Regions from separate parts of the Arthrobacter sp. TJ-236 genome, predicted to be linked through region 3. Evidence: predicted binding sites of a transcription regulator. Region 3 holds the regulator's gene; each other region holds the start of a gene.
What was found. Region 3 encodes LexA, which represses DNA repair genes until DNA is damaged. Its sites were predicted from a motif close to TCGAACANNTGTTCGA; they were not measured.
Positions count from the first base shown of each region.

Region 1: ruvA (Holliday junction branch migration protein RuvA) is a predicted target of LexA. The motif match lies at 3,208-3,223, and genes of this name have one in related genera.
Region 2: AC4D16_RS00410 (DUF6504 family protein) is a predicted target of LexA. The motif match lies at 3,951-3,966, and genes of this name have one in related genera.

Region 1 covers NZ_JBZCNI010000001.1:227,218-233,554, forward strand. Annotated here, with positions in the region: gene AC4D16_RS00975 (MurT ligase domain-containing protein) at 1-712, opposite strand, end outside; gene pdxT (pyridoxal 5'-phosphate synthase glutaminase subunit PdxT) at 795-1,661, shown strand; gene AC4D16_RS00985 (YebC/PmpR family DNA-binding transcriptional regulator) at 1,664-2,419, shown strand; gene ruvC (crossover junction endodeoxyribonuclease RuvC) at 2,480-3,076, shown strand; gene ruvA (Holliday junction branch migration protein RuvA) at 3,311-3,982, shown strand; gene ruvB (Holliday junction branch migration DNA helicase RuvB) at 4,021-5,106, shown strand; gene yajC (preprotein translocase subunit YajC) at 5,207-5,788, shown strand; gene secD (protein translocase subunit SecD) at 5,877-6,337, shown strand, end outside.
Region 2 covers NZ_JBZCNI010000001.1:95,714-102,050, reverse strand. Annotated here, with positions in the region: gene AC4D16_RS00425 (OsmC family protein) at 1-315, shown strand, start outside; gene AC4D16_RS00420 (TIGR01777 family oxidoreductase) at 475-1,380, shown strand; gene AC4D16_RS00415 (serine/threonine protein kinase) at 1,559-3,337, opposite strand; gene AC4D16_RS00410 (DUF6504 family protein) at 4,007-4,408, shown strand; gene lipB (lipoyl(octanoyl) transferase LipB) at 4,501-5,235, shown strand; gene lipA (lipoyl synthase) at 5,232-6,233, shown strand; gene AC4D16_RS00395 (DUF4191 domain-containing protein) at 6,293-6,337, shown strand, end outside.
Region 3 covers NZ_JBZCNI010000002.1:726,508-732,844, forward strand. Annotated here, with positions in the region: gene hflX (GTPase HflX) at 1-643, shown strand, start outside; gene AC4D16_RS11980 (ATP-dependent DNA helicase) at 636-2,726, shown strand; gene lexA (transcriptional repressor LexA) at 2,794-3,465, opposite strand; gene AC4D16_RS11990 (LysM peptidoglycan-binding domain-containing protein) at 3,873-4,313, shown strand; gene AC4D16_RS11995 (histidinol-phosphate transaminase) at 4,323-5,456, shown strand; gene hisB (imidazoleglycerol-phosphate dehydratase HisB) at 5,541-6,158, shown strand; gene hisH (imidazole glycerol phosphate synthase subunit HisH) at 6,155-6,337, shown strand, end outside.

The DNA.
Region 1 (6,337 bases), on a different contig from region 3:
TTCGGACCCCGTCCACCTCGAACTGCGCCGAGGCGCCGTCCACCGAGCGGAGGACGACGTCGGCCGGGAGCGCGGACGCCGGCGCCGTGCCCTCGGCACCGCGTAGTTCGTCGTCGTTCGGGAACGTGCTGCGGAGCGAGGCGTCGAGGCCGAAGTAGGTGACGGCGGCACCGGTTACCGAGGAGGCGATCCCTGCGACGCGGGGGTCCTCGCGGTTGAGCACCACCGTGCCGGTGGTCGCCATCGCGATGCGCTCGAGCAGCCGCGTGGTCGCGTCGATCTCGCCGAAGCGGTCCAGCTGGTCGCGCAGCACGTTGAGCAGGAGCGAGTAGCGGGGCGGGACGAGTTTCACGAAGTGCACCGCGTGCGCCTCGTCGAGTTCCAGGACGGCGACGTCGGCCGTCAGGCGGCCGCGCCAGTCCACCGCGCCCAGCAGGGCTGCCGCGACGCCTCGGGTGAAGTTGCTGCCGGTGCGGTTCGTGAAGACCGTCAGGCCCTGACCCTCGAGCAGTTCCACCACCATCTTGGTGGTCGTCGTCTTGCCGTTCGTCCCGCTGATGACCACGACGCCGCGGGGCACCGTCGAGAGTGCGCGGCCCATGAAGGCGGGGTCGAGGCGCTCGACCACGAGGCCCGGGAAGGCGGAGCCGCCGCCGCGCAGGCGGGAGGCGAACCGCACGGCCTTGCCCAGGAGGACCGGAAGGGGATTCATGCGTCAAAACTATCGCAGTCACCGGCGTCGGCCCGGCATGCGCGGCGCGGGACCGCGGGCCCGGGCGACCTAGACTTGCCTGATGACGTCATCCCTCCCCGTGCTGTCCCCTGCGGAGATCGTGCCGTCCCCGGCAGGTCGCTCCGTCCGTGTGGGGGAGGAGCGAACTCCCGGACCCGCGCCGTCGTCGGGGCTGGAGTCCGGGCCGGAGCCCGGCCGCCGCGCCGTCGTCGTGGGAGTGCTCGCGGTGCAGGGCGACGTGCGCGAACACGTGGCGACGCTCGCATCGCTGGGCGCCCGGGCCATCCCCGTACGGCGGCCGTCCGAGCTCGAGGCGATCGACGGCCTGATCATCCCGGGCGGCGAGTCGACCACCATCGACAAGCTCACCCGGACGTTCGGGCTGGCGGGGCCCCTGCGCGAACTGATCCGTCAGGGCCTGCCCGTCTACGGTTCCTGCGCCGGCATGATCATGCTCTCCGACGTCGTCGCGGACCCCTCGCTCGACCGGGAGGGGAACCCCCAGCAGACCCTCGGTGGACTGGACATCGTGGTGCGGAGGAACGCCTTCGGCCGCCAGCGCGAGTCCTTCGAGACGGACCTCGCCTTCGAGGGCCTCGCCGCGACGGACCGATCGGCTGCGACCGAGCCCGTGCGCGCCGTGTTCATCCGCGCGCCGTGGGTGGAGCAGGTGGGGCCGGCCGTGCAGGTCCTCGCCCAGGTACCGGCCGCGCCCACCCCTCCCGCTGCGTCGGCGGATCGGCCCTCACACCCCGTACACGACAGTGCGGGGAACGACGTCGCCGGGCCCGGCTCGGCGCCCGAACGCGCCGCTAGGATTGTCGCAGTGCGTTCTGGCACCCTGCTGGCCACGAGCTTCCACCCGGAGGTCACCGGCGAGCGGCGGGTCCATGAACTTTTCATCCGGATGATCAGAGGAGAAGCGTAAGCATGTCGGGCCACTCCAAATGGGCAACAACCAAGCACAAGAAGGCCGCGATCGACGCCAAGCGCGCGAAGTCCTTCGCCAAGCTGATCAAGAACATCGAGGTCGCGGCGCGTGCGGGCGGCGCGGACGTGGCGGGCAACCCCGGCCTCGAGCTGGCTGTCTCCAAGGCCAAGAAGACGTCGGTTCCCATCGACAACATCAACCGCGCGGTCAAGCGCGGAGCGGGCCTGCTCGGCGAGGCAGTCGACTACCAGACGATCATGTACGAGGCGCGCGGACCCCAGGGCTCGGCCCTGCTGATCGAGTGCCTCACGGACAACAAGAACCGGGCCGCCTCCGAGGTGCGCCTCGGCATCTCCCGCAATGGCGGTACGATCGCCGACCCGGGCTCCGTGGCGTACCTGTTCACACGCAAGGGTGTCGTGACGCTGCCGAAGAACGGTCTCACCGAGGACGAACTGCTGATGTCCGTCCTCGACGCCGGCGCCGACGAGGTGAAGGAATCGGCCGACTCGTTCGAGATCGTCTCCGAGCCCCAGGACCTGCGCGCCGTGGTCGCCGCGCTGGACGAGAGCAGCATCGAGTACGAGACCGACGACGTCGAGTTCGTCCCCTCCATGCAGGTGGACCTCGACGCGGACGGCGCGCGCACGTTCCTCAAGCTCGTGGACGCACTCGAGGAGCTCGACGACGTCCAGAACGTCTACTCCAACGCGCACCTCCCCGACGACGTGCTCGCCGAGCTCGAGGACGACTGACATCGAGGCCTTCCCCGTGATGCGCGCGGCCGCCGCGGCTCTCACGACCCGGGACCTGCCGTGACGTACCGGGTCATGGGCGTGGATCCGGGACTGACGCGCTGCGGGCTCGCGGTCGTCGACGTCGAACCGAACCGGCGCTCCACCCTCGTGGCCGTGGGTGTGGTGGGGACGGAAGCGCACCGGAGCCTCGACGAGCGGCTGCTCGTCATCTCCGAGGCGGTGGACCTGTGGCTCGATCTCCACAAGCCGCACGCGCTCGCGGTCGAGCGTGTGTTCAGCCAGTTGAACGTCAGCACCGTCATGGGCACCGCGCAGGCCTCCGGCGTCGTCATCGTGTCCGCGGCGCGCCGCGGCGTGCCGGTCGCCCTGCACACTCCCACCGAGGTCAAGGCGGCGGTGACCGGTAACGGTCAGGCCGACAAGGCGGCGGTGACCAAGATGGTGACGAAGATCCTGCGCCTCGACACGCCGCCGCGACCCGCGGACGCGGCGGATGCCCTGGCACTCGCCATCACGCACGCGTGGCGCCGTAGCGTCAGCGGCGTGAGTGCGGGCGCGGGTGCCGTCGCGACCGGGGGAGCCGCGAGCGGCGCCGCGATCACACCGGCGCAGCGCATCTGGGCCGAGGCGGAAGCCCGCGCCCGACGTCGGTGACGTACGTTTGCTCGAGAGTCGGCTCTGCACTTTGCTCGAGCGACGGCTCTCGCGTCGCCCGAGCGCCCGCGCCGCGCCCGCGTCGGTGTGGCGGCTCGACCGGCGGCACCCCGGCCGGTACCGTTCTGCAATAGAACGTATCTTCGAAGGCAGCGGTGCGGTCAGCCGCCACGTGGACCGTCGGTACGTCAACGACCTCTTCATCTCCCGTCCCTCCGCCCCCTGGAGCACCCCATGATCAATTCCCTCCGCGGGACAGTGACCCACGTCGGTCTGCACTCCGCCGTGATCGACGTCAACGGTTTCGGCATGCAGGTGCAGGCCACGCCGCAGACCCTCTCCGGGTTGCGCACGGGGGAGCAGGCCACGGTGGCCACGGCGATGATCGTCCGCGAGGACTCGATGACGCTCTTCGGGTTCGAGGACGCGGACCAGCGCGAGGTCTTCGAGACCCTCCTTGCCGTCAGCGGCGTCGGCCCGCGCCTGGCTCTGGCCGTGCTCGCGGTGCACACTCCCGAGGCCATCCGCGTCGCGGCGTCGGCCGGAGATGACAAGGCCTTCAGCAAGGTACCCGGCATTGGCCCGAAGGGAGCCCGTCGGATCGTGCTCGAGCTCGCCGGGAAGCTCGTACCGCTCGACTCGGCGCCGGGCGTCCCCCTGGCGACGTGGCAGGGTCAGGTCCTCACCGCCATGATGGGCCTCGGCTGGTCGGAGAAGGACGCCGGCGCGGCCATCGACGCAGCCGTCGCCGACGCGCCCGAGGTCGCGGCGACCGGTGACGTGGGCCAGATCCTCAAACTCACCCTCCGCCGGCTCGGGCAGGACGGCGCCCGGAGCTCGGCGCGCACGAGGTCCGCCGGGACGCGCGAATCCGGTGCCCCGACGAGGACGACGGTGGGCTCGTGACGGACCGGCATCCGGACCACCAGCCCGACGACGTCCCCCTGGTCGCGGCCTCCGCCGACCCCGAGGACCGCGCGGTCGAGGCCGCGCTCCGGCCGAAGAACCTCGACGACTTCGTGGGGCAGAAGCGGGTGCGGCGCCAGCTCTCCCTGATGCTCGAGGCCTCCCGGATGCGCGGGCGCAGCGCGGACCACGTGCTGCTGTCGGGGCCACCCGGACTCGGCAAGACGACGCTCGCCATGATCATCGCCGCGGAGATGAACGCGCCGCTGCGCATCACCTCCGGCCCCGCCATCCAGCACGCCGGCGACCTCGCCGCCGTCCTCTCCTCGCTGACCGAGGGGGAGGTGCTCTTCCTCGACGAGATCCACCGCATGTCCCGCCCGGCCGAGGAGATGCTCTACATGGCCATGGAGGATTTCCGCGTCGACATCATCGTGGGCAAGGGCCCGGGGGCCACGGCCATCCCGCTGGAACTCCCTCCGTTCACCCTCGTGGGCGCCACCACCCGGGCCGGACTCCTGCCCGGACCGCTCAGGGACCGTTTCGGTTTCACCGGGCACCTCGAGTTCTACTCCACGGAGGAACTCGAACTCGTGCTGCGGCGGTCGGCCATGCTGATGGACATGAAGGTCAACTCGGTCGCATTCGCGGAGGTCGCCGGCCGCTCGCGTGGCACACCGCGTATCGCGAACCGCCTGCTGCGCCGTGTCCGCGACTGGGCCCTCGTGCACGGCGAGGAACTCATCGACGCGCGGGCGGCCGGCGCGGCACTCGACATGTACGAGGTGGACGCACGGGGCCTGGATCGCCTCGACAGGTCGGTGCTGACCGCCCTGATCACCAAGTTCAACGGAGGTCCGGTGGGACTCTCCACCCTCGCGATCGCCGTGGGCGAGGAACCCGAGACGGTGGAGACCGTCGCGGAGCCCTACCTCGTGCGGGAGGGGATGCTCGGACGCACCCCTCGCGGCAGGATCGCCACCGCTGCGGCGTGGCAGCACCTCGGCCTGGTCATGCCTCCGCACGTCGCGGCAGCCATGCCCGAGGACCTGTTCTCGGTGGCTCCGGAAGACCTCCTCGGCAGCGAATCGACCCTTGACAGCTGGGCGAAGCCCGAGTCCTGACGTCGGGACGCCCGGTATTCACCTTTACACTGGTGTCTCACGAACGTGTGCCGGCCCACATCCACGCCGTCCACACCCAGTCCCAGGATCGGAACCCCACGTGCTCGCTGCTGTAGTCGCCCAGACCGCCTCCGGAGAAGCCCCTCCGTTCGACATCTTCAGCCTGCTGCTGCCGCTGCTCCTCGCCTTCCTCCTCTTCTCCATGTTCCGGCGCCAACGCAAGGCCCAGCAGCAGGTGAAGGAGATGCGGACGCAGATGGAGCCGGGCACCGAGGTCATGACCCAGTTCGGGCTCTACGGCACCATCGTGTCGATCGACCAGGAGAACAACAAGGCCGTGCTCGAGCTGTCGCCCGGAACCTTCGCGACGGTGCACACGCAGGCTCTCTCCAAGGTGGTGCTGCAGGAGACCGCCGCCGATTCCTCGGACGACGTCGACCACACGGCGACCGCTGACGACGCCACCGCGCACGAGCTCGGCTCCTCGTCGGTCCCCGACGACGCCTCCTCGATCGACGACGTCGACCGCTCCGCCCCGGCCGGGTCCACGGGGTCCACCGGTACGACCGCGGGCGGTTCCACCGCCGCCACATCCACCGGCGCGGCCGGCCTGCCCGACCAGGACCGCGAGGGGCGCGACCCGCTGGGTCCGAACGACCCCCCGGTCAAGCGCGACAACTAGCATGTCCAGGGGCGCGGACAGCGTGCTGCGCCCGTCGAAGGACCGAACCGGCGCCATGACGCGCGCCTCAGCATAAGGACACCCCACCATGCCTCGTACCGGCCCCGGGACGGCAGCCAAGCGGACACTAGTCTGGCTGGGTGCATTGACAGCACTGCTCGCGATCCTCCTCGGAGCGGGCTCCTACTGGAGCACCGCGAGTTGGAGCCCGCGCCTCGCCCTCGACCTCGAGGGTGGCACGCAGATGATCCTCGCCCCCCGCGTGCAGGACGGCAGCGAGATCACCCCCGAGCAGCTGGACCAGGCCGTGGAGATCATCCGGCAGCGCGTCGACGGATCGGGCGTCTCCGAGGCCGAGATCAACACGCAGTCCGGCCAGAACGTGATCGTCTCGCTGCCGGGCACTCCGGATCCCGAGACGCGCGATCTCATCCAGGCCTCGGCGCAGATGGAGTTCCGGCCGGTCCTGGCCGGCGGTCCCGGTCAGGCCGCGCCGGCCGATCCGCCCGTCGCGGAGGACGCACTCCCGCAGCCGGCCGCAGAGCCGCA
Region 2 (6,337 bases), on a different contig from region 3:
GCCGAGCAGTCCGAGGGGAAGACGAGCCCCGAGGAGCTCATCGCAGCTGCCCACTCGGCATGCTTCTCGATGGCGTTCAGCCACGCCCTCGGCGAGGAGGGCAAGACCCCCGAGCGCGTCGAGACCAAGGCCGACGTCGATTTCCAGCCGGGCACGGGCATCACGGCCATCCGACTGACGCTCGACGCCACGGTGCCGGGTCTCTCCGAGGAGGACTTCCAGCGTGTCGCTCAGGCTGCCAAGGAGGGCTGCCCCGTCTCGCAGGCCCTCGCGGGCGTGAAGGACATCTCGCTGACCGCGACCCTGCACGGCTGATCGACCGGACCGCGCCCCACAGCGGCGAGCGCACCCGGTCCTGACTGATGGAAGGACCCCGGACCCGGTCCGGGGTCCTTCCGTGCCAGAGCGGCTCCTGTGTTGTCGACGGGCTCCCCACTGGTATTCACGCCGCCGAACTAGTGGTTCGATGGGATCATGCGCATCCTCCTCGCCGGTGCCTCCGGGACCATCGGAACCGCCCTCACGCGTCAGCTCGCCGTCAGCCACGAGATCAAGCGACTCGTGCGCCGCGACCCGAAGAACGAGTCCGAAGTCCGCTGGAATCCCTCGACGGGAGACCTCGACGTCGCTGCCGTGGAGTGGGCGGACGCGGTGATCAACCTCTCGGGCGCGGGCATCGCAGGACATCCGTGGACGCGGAGCTACAAGGAGACGCTGTACTCCTCGCGCATCATGCCGACCCGGACACTCGTCGCGGCGATCACGCGTGCGACGAAGCGCCCGCAGGTTCTCATCAGCCAGTCCGCCTCCGGCTACTACGGGGACCGGGGTGATGACGTCCTCACGGAATCGTCCGCGTCGGGTCAGACCCTGCTCGCCGACATCTGCCGCCGGTGGGAAGCGGAAGCCCTCGCTGCCCCGGAGGAGGTCCGCGTGGTGCTCCCCCGGACGGGCATCGTGATGGCGAAGGAGGGTGGCGCCCTCCCGAACCTCCTGATCCCCATCCGCCTGTTCGCCGGGACGTCCCTCGGGTCGGGGCGTCAGTGGTGGCCCTGGATCAGCCTCAACGACGAGATCCGGGCCCTCGAGTTCCTCCTCACCGCACCGCTCAGCGGGCCCGTCAACCTGAGCGCCCCGGCCCCGGCCCCGCTCGACCAGATCGCCCTGCAGCTCGGCAGAGCGTTCAAGCGCCCGGTCTGGTTCCGTGTCCCGGCATTCATCCTGAAGGCCGCGATCGGTCAACTGGGCTACGAGCTCCTACTCGTGAGCACGCGCATGGAGCCGCGAGCGCTCGTCGCGGCCGGCTTCTCCTTCGACGAGGAGACCCCCGAGGCGCTGGCGCAATGGGTGCACCGCACGGTCACGGCGCCGTCCGAGTAGCCTCCACTCGCTGGACCGTATCGGGACCGTAGCCGGACCGTAGCCGGACCGTGTAGGGACCGTATCGGGACCGCATCCGGGCGGAGGGAATCGACGTCCTGGTTCGGAGGCGGCCGCATGGGGGCGTCACGTGGTGCTGGTCCTGGGCGTGGTCGTGGTCGCACGTCCTCGGGCGTCCTCAGTCCTCGGGCGGTTCGACGACGGAATGGATGCGCCAGCCGTCCGCGGTGTCCCACAGCACGAAGATGAGCTCCTGCTGTCCGGCTGCCATGAGTGAGGGGGTCCCGGCGTCGGCGCCCTCCTCCGACGTCCCCTCCGCGGCACGGTTCCCGACCGGTTCCTCGGTGTACGGGGAGATCTGCGCCGTCGCCCGCACGAGAGCGACCTCCGTTCCCTCCGGCGGTGTCGCGACGCCGGAGACAGGTGCGAGGGCGGAGTCCGCCGCGACGTCGTCGTCCGTGAGCCGTTTCTGATCCCGCAGGCCGATGGACAAACCCCGGAGGGTGTTCCCGGATCGCGCGAGGACGGCGACAGCCTCCTGGTCCGCGACCATGGCGGGCGACCCGTCGACGTCGACGGTCCGCAGCACCTCTGGATCGGCGGTCGCGAACGCAGATGCTCGCAGCGCGACGAGACCCGAGAGTGCCACGGAGGGATCCTCGGATCCGGCGAGCTGCTCCGGACTGGCGTCAGATGTCCCGTCGTCGGACGTCGCCTCCCGCTCGGCGCTGTGCCCCGCGCTCACGTCGACCGCCTGACCGTCCGCTTCCGGAGCAGGTGTACCCGTGCCGTCACCCTGCACGGCGGGCTCGCTCACGAGCGATTCCGGCCCGCGGAGACCCTCCGCCGTGAGCATGACCCCCATGACGAGCAAAACGGCGGCTATGCACCCCGACACTACTCCGAGGACGCGCCGGATGCGGTACTGGGCACCGTAGTCGCCCTTCACGGGCTGGAACGTCGTGGAGCTCCGGTGTGGTTCCGATGGGGATGTTCGCGGCCCAGGAGCCGAACCGCGACGGCGGGGTGATTCCTCGTCCGGTGTCGGAGCGACCGCCCTGCCCGGGAACAAGCGGGCCGGCCGGGTGCTTCGGCCTGACCGGCTGGTTCGCGGGGAGCCGTTGACGCGCCGGCCTGCGCCGGTACTGCCGTTTCCGGGTGTGCGCGGGCCGCTCGTCGCACCTGTGCGCCGGAGCCGCGCGATGAGCGAGCGCCGTGGTGCCGGCCGTTCGTCAGCCCTGCGCGTCAGCAGGTCGGGCAGCACGCTCGTGTGCACCGCTGGCACGAGGTCCACCGGTTCCGCCGCCGAGGCGGAGAGCAAGGTACGTGCGAACGATGCAGCGGTGGGACGGCGCTCACGGTTGGTGCTCAGCGCATCCTCGATCAGCTGCATCAAAGTGAGCGGGACATCGGGCACGATCAGCGCGAGCGGCGGACGCTGATCGGTCGGGCCTGGGATCCGTCCGGTCAGCGCGAACCAGGCGACGGCCGCGAGCGCGAACACATCGGCGCCGGAATCGTAGCTGCCGGTCCGCCCGGGATCGAGGAAGCCGGGGGTTCCGGGCATGAGCAGCGGATCGGTTCCCAGCAGTCGGCCCGTGCCGAGGTCGGCGAGCAGCGGGCGGCCCTCGTGCGTGAAGAGGATGTTGCCGGGCGTCACGTCACCGTGGAGGGCCCCTGACGCGTGCAGATGGTCGAGCGCCTGAGCCACGGGAACGAGAGTGGTCACCACCTCCGCGATGGGCAGAGGCCCCCGGCTCGTGACGAGTTCGAGCAGCGAACCGCCCGCTGCGAGCTCCATCAGCAGTCCCGGCCCCTGGTTCGTGCTGATGACCCGGTGCACCCGGACGAGGTGGTCGTGGTCGAGTCGCCGCAGGAGGGCGAGTTCCCGATCGAGGTCGTCGGCGGGTGCTGCATGGTTCCCACTGGCTGTCGGACCACCGGCATCGACGGACACGCCGTCGTTCGAGGGAGCGAACGGTGACCGTCCGACGGATGGCGGGGGGACGTCCGGTACCCCGATGGAGGGCAGAGCGGCCCGGCGTGCGCGACGCCCGGGCATGGGCGTGGGGGTGGGCGCAGTGTCCGGTCCCGCGCCGGGCGGTTGCAGCACACCTGTTCCGTAGTCTCGAGCTCTCGGTAGGCGATCGCCCGGAGCGGATGACGAGGACGGGGAGCCCGGCGGCACCGGCGCCGGATCGCCAGGAGCAGCCCCGGTCCTGGTCGCCACCTTGAGGGCGAAGCGCTGGCCGGCCGAGTCGGTGACGAGCCAGACCGAGGACGAGCCGCCACGACCGAGCAGTCTCCCGGTCGTGAAGCCGACGGCGGTGGGCTGAGCGTGGCCGTCGTCATCACGATCATTCGCTCGGCCGACATGTGTGCCGGACCCGTGCGCAGCCTTAGCCGGATGGACGGCGCCCCCTCGGACCGGCAGGGGTGTTCCCGACGGCGGAACGCCCGGCACGGAGGACGGGGACGGCGGTACGGCATCGCTCATGTGTCCTTTCTAGGTCACGACCGAGACCTCCTCCGGGTTATCCACAGGATCCGGCAGAGAAACCTTGCCCCGATCGAACATGTGTTCTATTTTTATTCGACACGTTCCTTCCACCAGCGTCAGGCCGTCATGCACTCCCCCACGTCATCCCCGTCCGATGCCGGACCCCGAGCGGGTCGTCGTCAGGACGTCGTCAGCACACCGTCGTCCTGGCGGACGCTCGACGAGCACGTGACCCTGACACTCCTCCCCGCCGGCGGGACGGTCCGGCCGCGCACCCTGCGATGGCGGGGTTCTACCTGGTCCGTCGTCGGTACGGCCCAGCACTGGAGCACGTGGCACGCATTCGCCGTCGAGCAGGGCGACCAGGACGTCCCGCCGACGTCACGCGCGTTGCGCATGGAGTTCTGGAGGTTCTCCGCCCAGACGAATCCCGTGGCGCCGGTCTTCCACTTCGAGGTCCGCGGGCGCGAGGACCAGTGGCGCCTCGCCCGACTGGGTGTCGTATTCGACCTGCCCGACGACACCTGAGATCACCGTCCGACGTCGGGACCGGCGTCCGAGCGCGTTGCGCACCGAGGTCACCGGCGGGCGGTGTCGGTGGACGGCGTTACCCTTGGGGCATGACTTTGGTGCTGTCGCGGGTGGGCCTTACTCCTGACCACGTGGAGTACGCGCGGGGCCTCGAGATGCAGCAGGCCCTGCACGCCGCCGTCGTCGCCGGTGAGGCACCCAGCACGGTCCTCCTGCTCGAGCACAGTCCCGTGTACACCGCCGGACGTCGCACCGAGGACCACGAACGTCCGTTCGACGGCACGCCCGTGGTGCCCGTGGACCGGGGCGGGAAGCTGACGTGGCACGGGCCGGGACAGCTGGTCGGCTACCCCATCCTCGCCCTGCGTGACCCGGCGAGGATCGCGGACTACGTGCACCTCCTCGAAGAGGTGATCATCCGGAGCCTCGCAGTGGTGGGTGTCGAGGGTACGCGGATCGACGGACGATCAGGCGTGTGGGTGGCCGCTGACGCCTCCGGCCCCGCGCGGAAGATCGCGGCCATCGGGATACGCGTGAAGGACCGCGTGACCATGCACGGGTTCGCCGTCAACTGCGACAACGACCTCGCTCCGTTCCGGCAGATCGTCCCCTGCGGCATCAGCGACGCCGGGGTCACGACCATCTCGCACGAGACCGGCCGGTCCGTGTCCCCCCTTGACCTCGTGTCGCTGATCGAAGCGGAACTGCGCAACAATGAGGCAGAGCTGCTGGGCGACGACGACGGTGTCGGGGGCGTCGAGGGCATTGCCGGAAAAGACGCCGGATCGGCGCCGCACACCATGTCAGAAGGAGCCTTACTGTGAGCCTTGCACCCGAGGGTCGTCGCCTGCTGCGCATCGAGGCGCGTAACGCCGAGACACCGGTGGAGCGCAAACCGGAATGGATGAAGGCCAAGGTGAACATCGGACCGGAGTTCGTCGCGATGAAGAACCTGGTGAAGAAGGAGGGCCTGCACACGGTCTGCGAGGAAGCCGGCTGCCCCAACATCTTCGAGTGCTGGGAGGACCGCGAGGCCACCTTCCTCATCGGCGGCTCCGAGTGCACGCGACGCTGCGACTTCTGCCAGATCGACACCGGAAAGCCCCAGCCGCTGGATCGGAGCGAGCCGTTCAAGGTGGCGCAGTCCGTCCGCTCCATGAACCTGCGGTACGCGACCGTGACCGGCGTCGCGCGGGACGATCTCGCGGACGAGGGCGTCTGGCTCTACACGGAGACCATTCGTCAGATCCACAGCATGAACCCCGGCACGGGCGTCGAGATCCTCATCCCCGACTTCTCCGGCAAGCCCGAGCACATCGCCGCGATCTGCGATGCACGCCCCGAGGTCTTCGCCCACAACGTCGAGACCGTCCCCCGTATCTTCAAGCGCATCCGCCCTGCCTTCCGCTACGAGCGCTCGCTGGACGTCATCACGCAAGGTCGCGACCTCGGCATGGTCACGAAGTCCAACCTCATCCTCGGCATGGGTGAGACCCGGGAGGAGATCTCGGAGGCACTGCAGGATCTCCACGCGGCGGGCTGCGACCTCATCACCATCACGCAGTACCTCCGCCCGAGCGAGCGCCACCTCCCGGTCGACCGCTGGGTCAAGCCGTCCGAATTCGTCGAGCTGAGTGCGGAAGCCGAGAGCATCGGCTTCCTCGGGGTCATGAGTGGCCCACTGGTCCGCTCCTCGTACCGGGCAGGACGCCTGTGGGCGAGGGCCATGCGCAGCAAGGACCTGGAACTCCCGGAGCATCTCGCCCACCTCGACGACGAGGGATCAGCGGCCCAGGAGGCCTCGTCGCTCCTCGCCGGCTGATCGCCGGGAAGCCTCCCGAGCCCGGCGGGCTACCGGCCATCCCGTAGAATCGGAGCACTATGTCGCACACCATCGATTCCCCCGATTCGCCCAAGCCCCGACGA
Region 3 (6,337 bases):
CAACGCCGGGAAGTCGTCGCTGCTGAACCGGCTGACGGACGCGGGCGTGCTCGTGGAGAACGCCCTGTTCGCGACTCTTGATCCGACCATCCGCAGGGCCGAGACGCCGGACGGCATCGGCTACACGCTGGCCGACACCGTCGGCTTCGTGAGGTCACTCCCGACGCAGCTGATCGAGGCGTTCCGTTCCACGCTCGAGGAAGTGGCGGACGCGGATCTGATCCTGCACGTCGTCGACGCGTCCCACCCGGACCCCGAAGGGCAGATCGCGGCCGTCCGCGCCGTGCTGACGGAGGTCGACGCCCGCAAGGTGCCGGAGATCATCGTGCTCAACAAGGCCGATGCAGCCGATCCGTTCGTCATCGAGCGCCTGCGGCAGCGTGAGCCGCGCTCCGTCGTCGTCTCCGCCCGCACGGGCGAGGGCCTGACCGAGTTGCGCCAACTGGTCAGCACCAGCATCCCGCGACCCGGGGTGAAGATGGACCTGATGATCCCCTACGAGCACGGGGAGATCGTCAGCCGCCTGCACGAGGAGGACGCCGAGATCCTCGGCATGGAGCACGTGGACGAGGGAACGCGCCTCGACGTGATGGTGCGTGAGGGTCTGGCAGCCGAACTGGAGCCGTACCTGCGGCATGAGTGAGTCCACGCGGTCCGGCGCCGTGATCGCGGCGCCGGACACCGCGGCCGGCGGGGTGCCCTCCCCCCACGCCCGCCGATCCCTCGAACTGCTCGACGCCGCCGTCGGTGCGATGGGCGGTGAGATGCGCGCGGGACAGCACGAGATGGTGCGACAGGTCAGTGAGGCGATCGACTCGGGGGATCACCTCCTCGTCCAGGCCGGCACGGGAACCGGTAAGTCCCTCGCCTACCTCGTGCCGCTGATAGCGCAGGCCATGGAGAGCGACCGCCCGTCGGTCGTCTCCACGGCGACCCTCGCCCTGCAGGCGCAGATCGTGGGACGGGATCTCCCGCGGCTGCTCGACGCCGTCCGCCCGGCGCTCTCCCGCCCGGTCGACGTCGCGCTCCTCAAGGGGCGCTCCAACTACGTCTGCCTCCACAAGACCGGCGGCGGCTTCCCGGAGGAGGACGCCCCGGGAACGCTGTTCAGCCTCGGGGAGGACGCCGCACAGCATCCGTCCCCGCCGCTGGGCGGCGGTGCTCCCGCCTCGGCCCTCGGCCAGGAGGTGGTGCGGTTGCGTGAGTGGGCCGAGGAGACGACGACGGGCGACCGCGACGACCTCGTGCCCGGCGTGAGCGACCGCGCGTGGCGACAGGTGTCGGTGTCCAGCATGGAATGCCTCGGTGCGGCGCGCTGCCCTGTGGCGCAGGAGTGCTTCAGCGAGAAGGCGCGCGCGGCGGCGGCGGACGCCGACATCATCATCACCAACCACGCGATGCTCGCGATCAGTGCCTTCGAGGGGCTCGCCGTACTTCCGGAGTACGACGTCGTGGTCATCGACGAGGCCCACGAGCTGCACGACCGCGTCACCGGTGCCGTGTCCGGTCAGCTCTCGGCGTCGATGGTCTCCGCCGCCGCTGCAGCGCTGCGGCGGCACGCGTCCATCAGCACGGGCGCTCTCGACACGGCCGGCGACGCCTTCGAGGCGGCCTCGGAACGCCTGCCGTCGGGGCTCCTGCCGGGCGGACTGCCCGAGGAACTCGCGCAGTCCCTGGAGCAGGTGCGGGACGCCTCCCGCGCCGCCCTGTCGGACACGAAGACCGAGGGGAAGTCGGAGGCCGACGCCGACGGCGGGCGGCAGGTGGCGCGCGCCCGGGTGACGCTCGTCTTCGAACTCGCCGAGCGGATCCTCGCCGCGGCCGACCTGAACGAGGTGGTGTGGGCTTCCCGCCCCAGCACGTTCACTCCGGGCTCCGGGTACTCCCAGCCGGACGAGACCTCACCGGCCACCCTCAACGTCGCCCCGCTCTCGGTGGCGGGTCGCCTGCGCGAGGGTCTGTTCGAGGACCACACGGTGATCCTCACCTCCGCCACGCTGGCCATCGGTTCCGAGTTCGGTCCTGTCGCGGGATCGCTCGGGCTCAGTGGCCCGGGTGCCCCGGCCTGGACCGGGGTCGACGTCGGCAGCCCGTTCGACTACCCCAAGCAGGGTGTGCTCTACGTGGCACAGGACCTGCCGAAGCCGGAGCGGGGGGTGTCCGACGCCCAGCTCGCGGAGATCCTCACGCTCATCACGGCGAGCCGTGGGGGAGCGCTCGGCCTCTTCTCCTCGAAACGGGCCGCCGAGGAGGCTGCGGAGACACTCCGGCCCGAGGTGGACTTCGAGATCCTGTGCCAGGGCGAATCCTCGCTCAACGCCCTCGTGACACAGTTCGCCGACGAGCCGGACACCTGCCTGTTCGGGACGATGTCCCTCTGGCAGGGGGTGGACGTCCCCGGGTCGTCCTGCAGGCTGGTGATCATAGACCGCATCCCGTTCCCGAGGCCGGACGATCCGCTCATGACGGCGCGCACGCGAGCCGTTGCGCGGAACGGGGGCAACGGGTTCATGAGTGTCTCGGCGACGCATGCCGCGGTGCGGCTCGCGCAGGGCGCGGGTCGTCTGATCCGCGCGGCGGAGGACCGCGGCGTGGTCGCGGTGCTCGACAGCCGCCTCGCGACCGCGCGGTACGGCGGGTTCCTCCGCGCTGCGCTGCCGCCCTTCTGGGCGACCACCGACCGGGCGACCGTGACCGGCATCCTCGAGCGGCTCTCCGCACGCTGACCCGGCCTGACGGGCGGTGACGACCGCCGTCGACGGCGCTGACACGGCCGGTCAGGGCCTGACGGCGTCAGAGCGCTCGCATCACCGAGACGACCTTGCCCATGATGCTGGCGTGGTCGCCGAGGATCGGTTCGTACCTCGTGTTCTGGGGGAGCAGCCAGGTGTGCCCGTCACGCTGGCGGAAGGTCTTGACGGTGGCCTCGTCGTCGAGCAGCGCCGCGACGATGTCCCCGTTCTGGGCGCTCTGCTGCTTCCGCACCACCACCCAGTCGCCGTCGCAGATGGCTGCGTCGACCATGGAGTCACCGGAGACCTTGAGCATGAACAGCTCCCCGTGCCCGACGATCTGGCGAGGGAGGGGCATCACGTCCTCGATCACCTGGTCCGCGAGGATCGGCCCACCAGCCGCGATGCGTCCTACGAGGGGTACCAGTGCGGTGTCCACCGCGATCTGCTGATCCGCGCTCGACGCCGCCCCGCCGTCCGACGGGTCCGATGACGCGCCGTCGGTCGTCAGCGTGAGCGGGAGGAGGACCTCCATGGCCCGCGGACGCTTGGGATCCCGCCGGAGGTAGCCGAGGCGCTCCAGCTGGGACAGCTGATGGGTCACGCTCGAGAGACTCGCGAGACCGACGGTGTCGCCGATCTCACGCATCGACGGCGGGTAGCCCTTGTCCGAGATGGACCGCTGGATGGTCTCCAGGATCGTCAGTTGCCGCGGCGTCAGGCCCTTGGACACCGACCGCCCGCGGGGACGACCACGACCGGCCGGCCCGGGAACCGCGCGCGGACTGCTCGCTGTGTTCGATTCCTGCCGGTCTGCCGGTGCTGCTTCCGCCACGCGCATGCCCTTCGTCCAGATCTGGGTTCCCCCGCCGGACCGTCCGGACCGCGGGAGCGATTCTGTCGGTGGCGGGTGATTGTCTGGACCTAGATCGGAAGCCCGGGTCCCCGAGGGGACAAGGAATAACGGTCGTCGGTCCTTCACGCCACGCTAGGCGAGTCGATGCTTGTTTTCAAACATATGTTCGAGCGAGTCTCGACACGCATCGTTCCTCAGTGCTAGAAAGGACTCAGGAGTATTAGTACGCATGTTCGATTCGGGATCAGATCCCGGACGGACCGTTCGAAGGGAAGAGGCAGGTCATGACCGAAGCACTGGTTCTGCAGGGCAGCTCCACGGCGTCCATCGTCGATCGTGGCGTCATCGTGCCCACCGTCGCCCGTCCCCGGACGTCGGCCGGCGCCGAGCGCGTCCACACGCCCGCCGCCGTACCCGATCGCATCACCTTGACCCGCCGCGGGCGTCTCCTCCTCGTCGGGCTGCCGATCACCCTGATCGTCGCGATGCTCATCCTGCTCGGGGCGTTCCTGACGTCCCAGGCCCAGGCAGGGGACGGGCCGTCGCAGGCAGCGCCGACCATCGACGTGACCATCGCGGCGGGGGAGACACTCTGGGGCCTCGCCTCGTCCTATGCGCCTGATCGCGATACGCGGGATGTCGTCGCCGAGATCGTCGAGCTCAACAACCTGCGGACCTCCGTGGTGCAAGCCGGACAGAGCATCTCGGTACCCGTCCAGGGCTAAACTCGGCAGGTGCCTTCCTCTGCCGACGCCCTTGCGAGCCTGCCCCTCCGCGACGACCTCGTAGGGCAGCACCCTTACGGTGCGCCCCAGCTCGACGTCCCCATCCTCCTGAACGTCAACGAGAACACGCACCGTGTCCCCGCCGACGTCCACCAGGCCATCGTGGCCGCCGTGTCGGACGCCACCGGCGGGTTGAACCGGTACCCGGACCGCGAGTTCTCGGAACTTCGCGCGAACCTCGCCGCGTACCTGGGTCACGGGTTGACGCCCGACCAGCTCTGGGCGGCCAACGGCTCGAACGAAGTGCTCCAGCAGATACTGCAGGCCTTCGGCGGTCCCGGACGCACGGCCATCGGCTTCCCGCCCACCTACTCCATGTATCCGCTGCTCGCCAGCGGCACGGGGACGCGCTACGTGACCGCGGAGCGCGGAGCGGCCTTCGCGATGGACCCCGAGTCCACGGCGCGGGCGGTCACGGAGTCGGGCGCGAACGTGGTGTTCCTCTGCTCACCCAACAACCCCACGGGGACGGCCCTTGGTCTCGACGTGATCGAGGCGGCCTATGCAGCGGGTGAGGCGGCCAGGGCGATGATCATCGTCGACGAGGCCTACGGCGAATTCCTCCAGCAGGGCACCCCGAGTGCGCTGACCCTGTTGCCCGGCCGGCCGCGCCTGATGGTTTCGCGCACCATGAGCAAGGCCTTCGCGATGGCGGGCGCGAGGCTCGGGTATCTCGCGGCGGCCCCCGAGGTGACGGACGCCCTCCGGTTGGTGCGGCTCCCGTACCACCTGTCCGCCCTCACGCAGGCGGCGGCGAACGCGGCCCTCACGCACGCCGACACCCTCCTGGCCAACGTCGAGGCGATCAAGGTGCAGCGGGACCGCATCGTCCGCGAACTGACCGATCTGGGCCTCACTCCTGCGCCGTCGGATGCGAACTTCGTGTTCTTCTCGGGCCTCGAGGATCCCCGCCGGATCTGGGAGGGTCTCCTCGAGGCGGGCGTCCTGATCCGCGACGTCGGGATCGCCGGTTCACTGCGGGTGACGGCCGGCACGGAGGAGGAGACCACCGTCTTCCTCCGGGTGCTCTCCGGACTCCTCGAGCGCGACCAGGCCACCGTGCCCGGCGCGCACGTCTTCTAGACTGGTTCGGCGGGTCCGCGCGATCCGCGGTCCTGGGCGAAGGCCCACCACACCCCCTGATCATCGATCCTTCGAAGGGATGTCATGACAGTCACTGCCTCCGGCACTCGTACGGCACGCATCGAGCGCGTCACCAGCGAGTCCAGCGTGCTCGTCGAGCTTGACCTCGACGGCACCGGAGTCTCGTCGATCGACACCACCGTGCCGTTCTACGACCACATGCTCACGGCTCTGTCCAAGCACTCCCTGATCGACCTCACCATCAAATCGAGCGGTGACACGCACATCGACGTCCACCACACGGTCGAGGACACCGCCATCGCCATCGGTGAGGCGCTGAGGCAGGCACTCGGCAGCAAGGCCGGTATCCGTCGCTTCGGGGAAGCCACCGTGCCTCTCGACGAGGCGCTCGCCCAGGCCGTCGTCGACATCTCCGGACGCCCCTACCTGGTCCACGGGGGTGAGCCCGCCGGGCAGGAGTACCACCTGGTCGGAGGCCACTTCACCGGGTCGCTCACGCGCCACGTGTTCGAGGCCATCGCCCTGCACGCCGGGATCTGCCTGCACGTCACCGTGATCGCCGGACGCGACCCGCACCACATCGTCGAAGCGCAGTTCAAGGCGCTCGCGCGGGCGCTGCGCGCGGCTGTCGAGCCCGATCCGCGGGTCACGGGCATCCCGTCGACGAAGGGATCGCTGTGACCTCACGCACGGTGACCGTCCTCGACTACGGCTCGGGCAACGTCCGCTCCGTGGTGCGGGCGCTCGAACACGTCGGGGCGGAGGTCGTCCTCAGCGCCAAGCCGGACGACGTCCTCAACGCCGACGGGCTCCTCGTGCCGGGTGTCGGCGCTTTCGAGGCGGTGATGAAGGGCCTGAAG